DNA from 2 places in the Nonomuraea sp. NPDC050663 genome. Region 2 is predicted to be linked to the other one. Evidence: riboswitches for the same ligand, from Rfam matches in the RefSeq annotation. Region 2 holds a riboswitch; the other holds the start of a gene.
What was found. Region 2 has a riboswitch for glycine ahead of gcvP (aminomethyl-transferring glycine dehydrogenase). Riboswitches for the same ligand answer to the same signal wherever they lie in the genome.

Region 1 (4,571 bases), on a different contig from region 2:
GGCCCTGTCCGCCCAGCGGCCCTCCCTGACCAGGCACGTGCGCTTCGCCTGGTGGGGAGCCGAGGAGCAGGGACTGGTCGGCTCCCGCTACTACGTGCAGAACGGCGGGGCGTCCGGGGTCGAGGCCTACCTCAACTTCGACATGACCGGCTCGCCCAACCCGGGCTACTTCGTCTACGACGACGACGCGGCCCTGCAGCAGCTGTTCAACTCCTACTACTCCTCCATCGGCGTGCCGACCGAGCCGGAGCGCGTCGGCGACGGCCGCAGCGACCACGCCCCGTTCAAGAGCGCGGGCGTGCGCGTGGGCGGCGTGTTCACCGGCGCCTCGGAACGCAAGACGGCGGCCCAGGCGGCCAAGTGGGGCGGCCAGGCCAACCAGTCGTTCGACCGGTGCTACCACTCGGCCTGCGACACCTACCCGTCCAACGTCAACACCACGGCGCTGGACCGCAACGCCGACGCGGCCGCGCACGTGTTGTGGGCGCTGGCGGTGGGAACCGTCAACCCGCCCGGCAACGACTACTCGATGACGGTCAGCCCGTCGTCGGCCACGGTCTCGGCCGGGCAGTCGGCGTCGGCCACGGTCGCCACCCAGGTGACCTCGGGCAACGCCCAGACCGTCGCACTGTCGTCGTCGGGAGCGCCCGCGGGCGTCTCGGTGTCGTTCAGCCCGGCGTCCATCCAGTCGGGGCAGTCCTCGGCCGTCTCGATCGCGGTGGGCGCCTCGGTGCCCGCCGGGACCTATCCGATCACGCTCAGCGCCGACGGGGCCACCGTCGATCGTTCGGTCACCTTCTCGCTGACGGTCGGCGGGGGCGGCGGCGAGACGAGCTGGGCGCCGTACACCGCCTACCAGGCCGGTGCCACGGTGACCTACCAGGGCGTGAGCTACCGGTGCCTGCAAGGGCACACCTCGCTGCCGGGATGGGAGCCGCCCAACGTGCCGGCCCTCTGGCAGCGCCTCTAGGGAAACCTCTGGGGAAACAGAGCGACCGCGTGGTCTCGGGCTGGGGGTTTGCGGCCACGCGGTTCCCTAATCGACCGGCTTCAGCACCGGTTCGAGCATCACGACTCCGGCACCGTGCTCAGCGTCGAGCCGGTGCCGGAGTTCTTCCGTGGCCACCCAGACCCCGGCGGTCACCTGCTCCCTCATGATGTCGACGGACGTGTGGACGTAGCCCTCGCCCAGCGACTCCTGGACACGCCGCAGCTCCGCCTCGGAGCGCCGGGCCTGGCTCACGCACAGCGGTCCGCCCCACGTCTCGCGGATCCACGCCTCCCTGCCCGCCAGATCGCCCGTGAACTTCACGTTGAGCACCAGCTTGGTCGGATCGTTGGCGTACTTCTCCGCCCATTCCGGCTTGCTGCCGTCGTAGCCCGGGATCGCGTCGAGATAGCTCTGGTCCAGCCACACCCCGCCCACCGAAGGCTCGCCCTCCAGCCGCTGCTGGGTCGCCTGGAGCGCCTCCTGCGTGGCCTTGGCCGGGTCGGAGGGCCGCCAGCCGCCCTCGGGCGCGGGACACGGCGAGGTGAACCGCTGCTCCTGCACCGCGGGCCTGCGCGCCTCCCCCGCCGGCTCGGTCAGCGTCAGGCGGGAGCCGTCCCACGTGCCGACGACCCGGTAGCTGCCCCACCTCGTTCCGTTGGCGCTCTCGTGGCGGACCTTCGACCAGTCCCAGCCGACCACGTCGGGCCCGCTGCACTGCGGCGGGTACGACTCGGCCACGAACGAGCACAGCTGCGGGCCGTGGGCGGGGCTCTCCAGCACGGTGATGGCGTCGGCGGCGTAGCGGCCGGGCCTCTGGGCGGACGCTTCGGCGCCGCAGGCGGTCACCAGGACGAGGACGGCGAGTGCGAGTGCGCGCATGCTCCTCAAGACGTATCCGGCCTCGCCGGGGTTCGATTTACTGCGAGTCATGCGCGCGCCGGGATCGCAGGCCTCTGCCTGGCGCGCTTCGCGGCGGTGAGGCCGTCTCCCCGCGCGCGAAGGCTGAGGGGATCGGCCTTCGCGACCCGCGCGCGGCCGTTCCGCCCTGATGGGGATTCCACTAGGCTTAGGGGTGACACCGATGAACCCGTGCGGGAGAGTGTCCTGACAATCCGGTCAGGGCCCCTGAAGGAGCAAGCCCTCCCCGCGAACCTCTCAAGGCAAAGGACCGTACGGGCCAGGGTGACCTCTGGAAAGCAGGCCGTCCGGGCCTCGCCGAAGGTGAAAGTCTGGCAAACAACCAGGCGAAACTCTCAGGCATCATGACAGAGGGGGAGGATCCTGGCATCCGACCCTGCCTCTGAGGTGCGAACATGTCCCGACCGACACCGTTGCGAGACGTCCACGAGAGTCTCGGCGCGACCCTGACCGACTTCGCCGGCTGGCTGATGCCGCTGCGATACGGAAGCGAGTCCGCCGAACACCGCGCCGTGCGCGAGGCGGCAGGCCTGTTCGACCTCTCCCACATGGGCGAGATCTTCGTGACCGGCCCGCAGGCGGGTGAGGCCCTCGACTACGCGCTGGTCGGCCACCTGTCCGCGCTGACGCCCGGCCGCGCCCGCTACACCATGATCACCAATCCGGCCGGCGGCGTGCTCGACGACCTCATCGTCTACCGCCTGGCCGACGAGGAGTTCATGGTCGTCGCCAACGCCTCCAACTACCGCTCCGTCGCGCTGGCGCTGACCAACCGCGCCAAGAACTTCGACGCCGTCGTCGACGACCGCTCCGACCAGTGGGCGCTCATAGCCGTCCAGGGGCCGCGCTCGCAGGAGATCCTCTCCTCGCTGACCGACGCCGACCTGCCCTCGCTGAAGTACTACGCGGGGCTGCCCGGCACCGTCGCCGGCGTCTCGGCGCTCATCGCCCGCACCGGATACACCGGCGAGGACGGCTTCGAGCTGTTCGTCGACGGCCAGGACGCCGTGGCGCTCTGGGGCGAGCTGACGAAGGCCGGCGAGCCGTACGGCATGATCCCCGCGGGCCTGAGCTGCCGTGACACGCTCCGCCTCGAAGCGGGTATGCCCCTGTACGGCAATGAGCTGAACGAATCGCTGACCCCGTTCGACGCCGGACTGGGTCGGGTGGTGAAATTCGACAAGCCCGGAGACTTCGTCGGCAGGGCCGCCCTGGAGCCGCTGCGAGACAGCGCGCCCAGGCGCCGGCTGGTCGGCCTCGTCGCCCGGGGCCGCCGGATCCCGCGCCACGGGTTCCCGGTCGTGGTCGGCGACCAGACGGTCGGCGAGGTCACCAGCGGCGCGCCTTCGCCCACCCTGGGCAAGCCCATCGCGATGGCCTACGTCGACACAGAGGTCTCCGACGGCCTAGCCGTTGACATCCGGGGCAGCCATGAGCCTATGGACCTGGTTGAGCTGCCCTTTTACAGGAGGAACAAGTGAGCAACATCCCTGACGACCTCAGCTACACCAAGGAACACGAGTGGGTGGCCGGCCTCGATGACGGCCTCACCGTGACCGTTGGCGTCACCGCCTTCGCCGCCGAAGCGCTCGGCGACGTGGTCTACGTGCAGCTTCCCGACGTCGGCGCGAGCGTCCAGCCCGGCGACTCCGTGGGCGAGGTCGAGTCGACCAAGTCGGTGAGCGAGATCTACGCGCCCGTCGGCGGCGAGGTCGTCGAGGTCAACCAGGCCGTCGTGGACAAGCCCGACCTGGTCAACACCGACCCGTACGGCGAGGGCTGGATGTTCCGCGTGCGCGTCGAGGGTGATCCCGAGGACCTGCTGTCCGCCCAGGAGTACACCGCCCTCACCTCGGGCGACTCCTGATTTCTGGCTTTGTCCCGGGGCCGCCGGGTCGGTGGCCCCGGAACCCCCTCCTTCTTTGAAAGGCGCAAGTCAATGGCGATCAGCGTCTTCGACCTCTTCAAGATCGGCATCGGCCCGTCGAGCTCGCACACCGGCGGCCCGATGGCCGCCGCGCACAAGTTCGCCCGCGGCCTCGAGGCCGACGGCCAGCTCGGCTCGGTCGCGCGTGTCGAAGCCATCCTGTACGGCTCGCTCGGCCTGACCGGCAAGGGCCACGGCAGCGACAAGGCCGTGCTGCTGGGCCTGTCCGGCGAGAAGCCCGAACTGGTCGACGTCGACAGCATCGACGACCGCCTGGCCGCCATGCGCTCCAGCGGCACCATCGAGCTCTTCGGCAAGCACACCATCCCCTTCGTCGTGGGCGAGGACCTCGTCTTCGAACGGAAGATCTCCCTTCCCGGCCACCCCAACGGCATGAAGTTCACCGCCTTCACCGCCGACGGCTCCGTGCTGCACGAGAAGATCTACTACTCCGTCGGAGGCGGCTTCGTCGTCGACGAGAACGCCGCCGGCGCCGACCGCATCAAGCCCGACGACACCGTCCTGCCCCACCCCTTCACCACCGCCACCGAGCTGCTCGCCCACTGCTCGGAGACCGGCCTGTCGATCTCCGGGCTCATGATGGAGAACGAGAAGGCCTTCGGCCGCTCCGTCGCCGAGATCCGCTCGGGGCTGCTCAACATCTGGCGCGTCATGACCGAATGCGTCGAGCGCGGCACCAGGACCGAAGGCGTGCTCCCCGGCGGGCTCAAGGTC
Region 2 (4,571 bases):
GCGGTGGGCGCGCATCGTGGAGGAGTCCTCGGGCGCATGATCGAGTTTTGGCCAAGATTGCCTCAGGAACGCCTCCGAATCGTTCCCAACAGGACTCCGAAACCCCACAGTGATGGACCTTGAGGTACGTCCAGCGGTAACTTGTCTCCGTCCAATCTTGTCGTCCGGCGTCTCGCCTTGACCTTTGCGGCGCATCAGCGTAAGTTGCGGCATTCGCAATGTTGACAGCGTTAGCAAGCGAGGCGCGCCCCGAGCACCGAAAAGCCGCGTTCTCGCGGTAGGAGGCCGAGCCGATCGATGCCGAGCGTCTACTGCACGCAGTGCGGGCATGCCAACCCCGAGGATGCCCGATTCTGTTCCCGGTGTGGATCGCCGCTGACCCGGCATGAGGTCACGGGCGACACCACCTCGACGATCTCCGTCGCGGGAATCGAGGCGTACGAGGCTGAGACCGGGGAGTTCCTCTTCGCCGAGCGTCAGCTCGTCGAGCAGCTGCCACCGGGCGCCGCCCTGCTCACCGTGGTGCGCGGGCCCAACCAGGGCAGCCGCTTCAAGCTCGACCAGGACCTGACGACGGTCGGCCGCCACCCGGAGAGCACGATCTTCCTCGACGACATCACCGTCTCGCGGCGCCACGTCGAGTTCTACCGCCACCCCGGCGGCCGCTTCACCGTGCGCGACGTGGGATCGCTCAACGGCACCTACGTCAACAGGGAGCGCATCGAGGAGGTTCCGCTCCACTCGGGGGACGAGGTCCAGATCGGCAAGTTCCGGTTGGTGTTCCTCTCTAGATGAGTGCACAGGCCGCGCGCTCTCACATGAGCATCGGGGAGGTGCTCGGGCTGCTGAAGCCCGAGTTCCCCGACGTCACCGTCTCCAAGATCCGTTTCCTGGAGGGCGAGGGGCTGATCGAACCCGATCGCAGCCCCTCCGGCTACCGCAAGTTCACGCACCTGCACGTCGAGCAACTGCGCTTCATCCTGCGCGAGCAGCGTGACCACTACCTGCCGCTGCGCGTGATCAAGGACAAGATGCACGAGGAGCTCTCGCGCCCGCGTGCGGTCCACGGGGGGTCCCACGAGGTACGGCTCAGCCGCGAGGAGCTCCTGGAGGCCGCCGGGATCGACGAGGAGACGCTGGCGGAGCTCGAGGACTACGGGCTGCTGGCGCCGGTGGCCAGGCGCTACGACGACGACGCCCTGGCCATCGCGCGCACGGTCGGCCGCCTGGCGTCGTTCGGGCTGCACGCCCGCCATCTGCGCGCGGTCAAGGCCTCGGCCGAGCGCGAGAGCTCGCTGGTCGAGCAGACCGTGGCGCCCGTGCTCAAGCGCCGCGCGCCCGGCGCCATCGGCGAGGCGCACGAGAGCGCGCGCGAGTTGTCCGGTCTGCTGCTGGAGCTCCACGCCGCGATGTTCCGCACCGGGGTGCGCAACGTCCTGCGGGGCTGAGCCGTACAGGCCCGGCATCGGGCACATTCCCGGCCCGGCTGGTGTTACGTTGGAGGAGCTTTCGCTCGCTTTCTCGTGACTGATTTCGGAGCAGCCCGTGGTGCAGATGGAGGTAGTGGGCGTTCGTGTGGAGATGCCCACCAATCAGCCGATCGTCCTGCTCAAGGAGGCGAGTGGTGAACGTTTTCTCCCCATTTGGATAGGCATGACCGAGGCGCAGGCGATCGCCCTGGCGACGGCCGAGGAGCCCCCGCAGCGCCCGCTCACCCACGATCTGTTCCGTGACGTGCTGAGCGCGCTGGGTGTCAGCCTTCGCGCGGTCAACATCGTCGCGCTGCGTGACGGCATCTACTTCGCCGACCTGGTCTTCTCCAACGGAGTCGAGGTCAGCGCCCGCCCGTCCGACTCGATCGCCCTGGCTCTGCGCACCGGCGCGAGGATCTACGCCAGCGAGGAGGTCGTCCAGGAAGCCGGTGTGATCATCCCGGACGACCAGGAGGACGAGGTGGAGAAGTTCAGGGAATTCCTTGACCAGATCACCCCGGAAGACTTCGGCCGCGCGGGGTAGTCATATAAGAGCATTTACGCTTCACGACTCGCCGAGTGGGATCGTTGACTGAGCATGGTCACGGTCCTACGGTGCAAGTGAAACCCGTGGTCGCCATGCGAACCCCCAGATCAGGCCACGGGATGAGAGAAAGCCGGAGGTCCGCGTGGCGGTCAGCAGCGGCGAGGGAAACAGGGCCGGCCAGGAAGATCCGGCGCGGCGCGAGGACGCGCGCCAGCGTGCCGGTGAGCAGGGTCTGCTCTTCGACTCAGAGCCGGCTTCCCTGCCTGGCAACATCGGCTACCGCGGCCCCACGGCCTGCGCAGCGGCCGGCATCACCTACAGGCAGCTCGACTACTGGGCGCGCACGGGCCTCGTCGAGCCGACCATACGGGCCGCTCACGGCTCGGGCTCGCAGCGCCTGTACAGCTTCCGCGACATCCTGGTGCTCAAGGTCGTCAAACGGCTGCTCGACACCGGCGTCTCTCTCCAGCAGATCCGGACGGCCGTGCAGCACCTGCGCGACCGCGGGGTCGCCGATCTGGCCCAGATCACGCTCATGAGCGACGGGGTGAGCGTCTACGAGTGCACCTCGGCCGACGAGGTGATCGACCTCCTGCAGGGCGGGCAGGGCGTCTTCGGGATCGCACTCGGCAGGGTGTGGCGCGAGGTCGAGGGATCGCTCGCGGAGCTGCCGGGGGAAACAGCGTCGGTCGAGGACCCCAGCGTCCCGGCCGACTATCCAGCTGACGAACTCGCCCAGCGCCGACGTGCGCGCAGGATCGGCTAGCGGTAACCTGGTAACAGAAAGCTTTCGACCCCGTGCGGGAGAGTCCCCATCCATGAGATGGGGCGCCGAAGGAGCAACCCTCCCCGGAATCTCTCAGGCACCCGGTACCGCTCGGGCGAGGCAACTCTGGAAAGCAGGCGCGCCGGCCAGGCGTGACTCACCGACGGTGAAAGCCCCTTCGGGGGTGAAGCTCTCAGGTTTGAGGACAGAGGGGGAGACCCGGCACCTGCCTGCGCGCTGAAGGGTTTCCCTGTGGTTGAGTCTGTGTTTGAGTCCTTTGCCCGTCGACACATCGGTCCGTCCGACATCGAGCAGCAGCGGATGCTCGAGGCCGTGGGCTTCGAATCCGTCTCCGACCTGGTCGCCGTCGCCGTCCCCGAGGCCATCAGGGCCAAGGACGCCCTGAAGCTGCCCGCCGCGGCCGGCGAGGTGGAGGTCATCGCCGAGCTGCGCGCCCTGGCCGGCCGTAACCAGGTGCTGACCAGCATGATCGGCCTGGGCTACCACGACACGATCACCCCCGCCGTGATCCGGCGCAACCTGCTGGAGAACCCCGGCTGGTACACGGCCTACACGCCCTACCAGCCCGAGATCTCGCAGGGCCGCCTGGAGGCGCTGCTCAACTTCCAGACCGTCGTCTCCGACCTCACCGGCCTCGACGTGGCCGGCGCCTCCCTGCTCGACGAGGCCACCGCCGCCGCCGAGGCGATGACGCTGGCGCGCCGCGCCGGCAAGTCGAAGTCAGACGTGTTCGTCGTCGACCACGACGTGCTGCCGCAGACCAAGACCGTGCTGGCCACCCGCGCCGAGCCGCTCGGCATCGAGCTGGTCTTCCAGCGCCTCGACGCCGAGCTGCCCGAGTGTTTCGGCGTCCTGGTGCAGTATCCCGGTGCCACCGGCCAGATCCGCGACTTCCGCTCGCTCGCCGAGCAGGCCCACGCCAAGGGCGCCCTCGTCGTGGCCGCCGCCGACCTGCTCGCGCTGACCCTGATCGCCTCGCCCGGCTCGCTCGGCGCCGACATCGCCATCGGCTCCTCGCAGCGGTTCGGCGTGCCGTTCGGCTTCGGCGGCCCGCACGCCGCCTACATGTCGGTGCGCGAGGGCCTGCAGCGCCAGATGCCCGGCCGCCTGGTCGGCGTCTCGGTCGACGTCGACGGCGACCCGGCCTACCGGCTGGCCCTGCAGACGCGCGAGCAGCACATCCGCCGCGAGAAGGCCACCAGCAACATCTGCACCGCCCAGGTGCTCCTGGCCGTCATCGCCGGCATGTACGCCGTCTACCACGGCCCCGAGGGACTCAAGCACATCGCGCGCCGGGTGCACGCCCGCGCCGCGGCCCTGGCCCAGGGCCTGTCCGGCAGCGGCATCCCGGTCACCGAGCACTTCTTCGACACCGTCACCGCCTCCGTGCCCGGCAAGGCCGCCGCCGTCGTGGCCGAGGCGCTGGCGCGCGGCATCAACCTGTGGCAGCTCGACGGCGACCGGGTCACGATCGCCTGCGACGAGAAGACCACCCCCGGCGATGTCGCCGACGTGCTCGCCTCGTTCGCCGCCGCCCTGGGCGTCGAGATCGCCGCCCACGACGGCGAGGAGCTCTCGGTCCTGCCCGAGGAGCTCCTGCGCGACGACGACTTCCTGACCCACCCGGTCTTCCACACCCACCGCTCCGAGACCTCGATGCTGCGTTACCTGCGCAAGCTGCAGGACAAGGACATCGCGCTCGACCGCTCGATGATCCCCCTCGGCTCGTGCACGATGAAGCTCAACGCCACCACCGAGATGGAGC

Region 1: linked by a shared signal. The riboswitch ahead of gcvT (glycine cleavage system aminomethyltransferase GcvT) and the one ahead of gcvP (aminomethyl-transferring glycine dehydrogenase) in region 2 are both predicted to bind glycine.

The regions. Positions count from the first base shown of each region.
Region 1 covers NZ_JBITGL010000005.1:451,864-456,434, reverse strand. The annotation lists gene ACIBH1_RS19180 (M20/M25/M40 family metallo-hydrolase) at 1-970, shown strand, start outside; gene ACIBH1_RS19175 (hypothetical protein) at 1,037-1,870, opposite strand; glycine riboswitch at 2,074-2,172, shown strand; gene gcvT (glycine cleavage system aminomethyltransferase GcvT) at 2,305-3,390, shown strand; gene gcvH (glycine cleavage system protein GcvH) at 3,387-3,776, shown strand; gene ACIBH1_RS19160 (L-serine ammonia-lyase) at 3,849-4,571, shown strand, end outside.
Region 2 covers NZ_JBITGL010000003.1:858,868-863,438, reverse strand. The annotation lists gene ACIBH1_RS12955 (sugar phosphate nucleotidyltransferase) at 1-40, shown strand, start outside; gene ACIBH1_RS12950 (FHA domain-containing protein) at 298-795, shown strand; gene ACIBH1_RS12945 (MerR family transcriptional regulator) at 792-1,448, shown strand; gene ACIBH1_RS12940 (bifunctional nuclease family protein) at 1,546-2,016, shown strand; gene ACIBH1_RS12935 (MerR family transcriptional regulator) at 2,162-2,785, shown strand; glycine riboswitch at 2,811-2,905, shown strand; gene gcvP (aminomethyl-transferring glycine dehydrogenase) at 3,107-4,571, shown strand, end outside.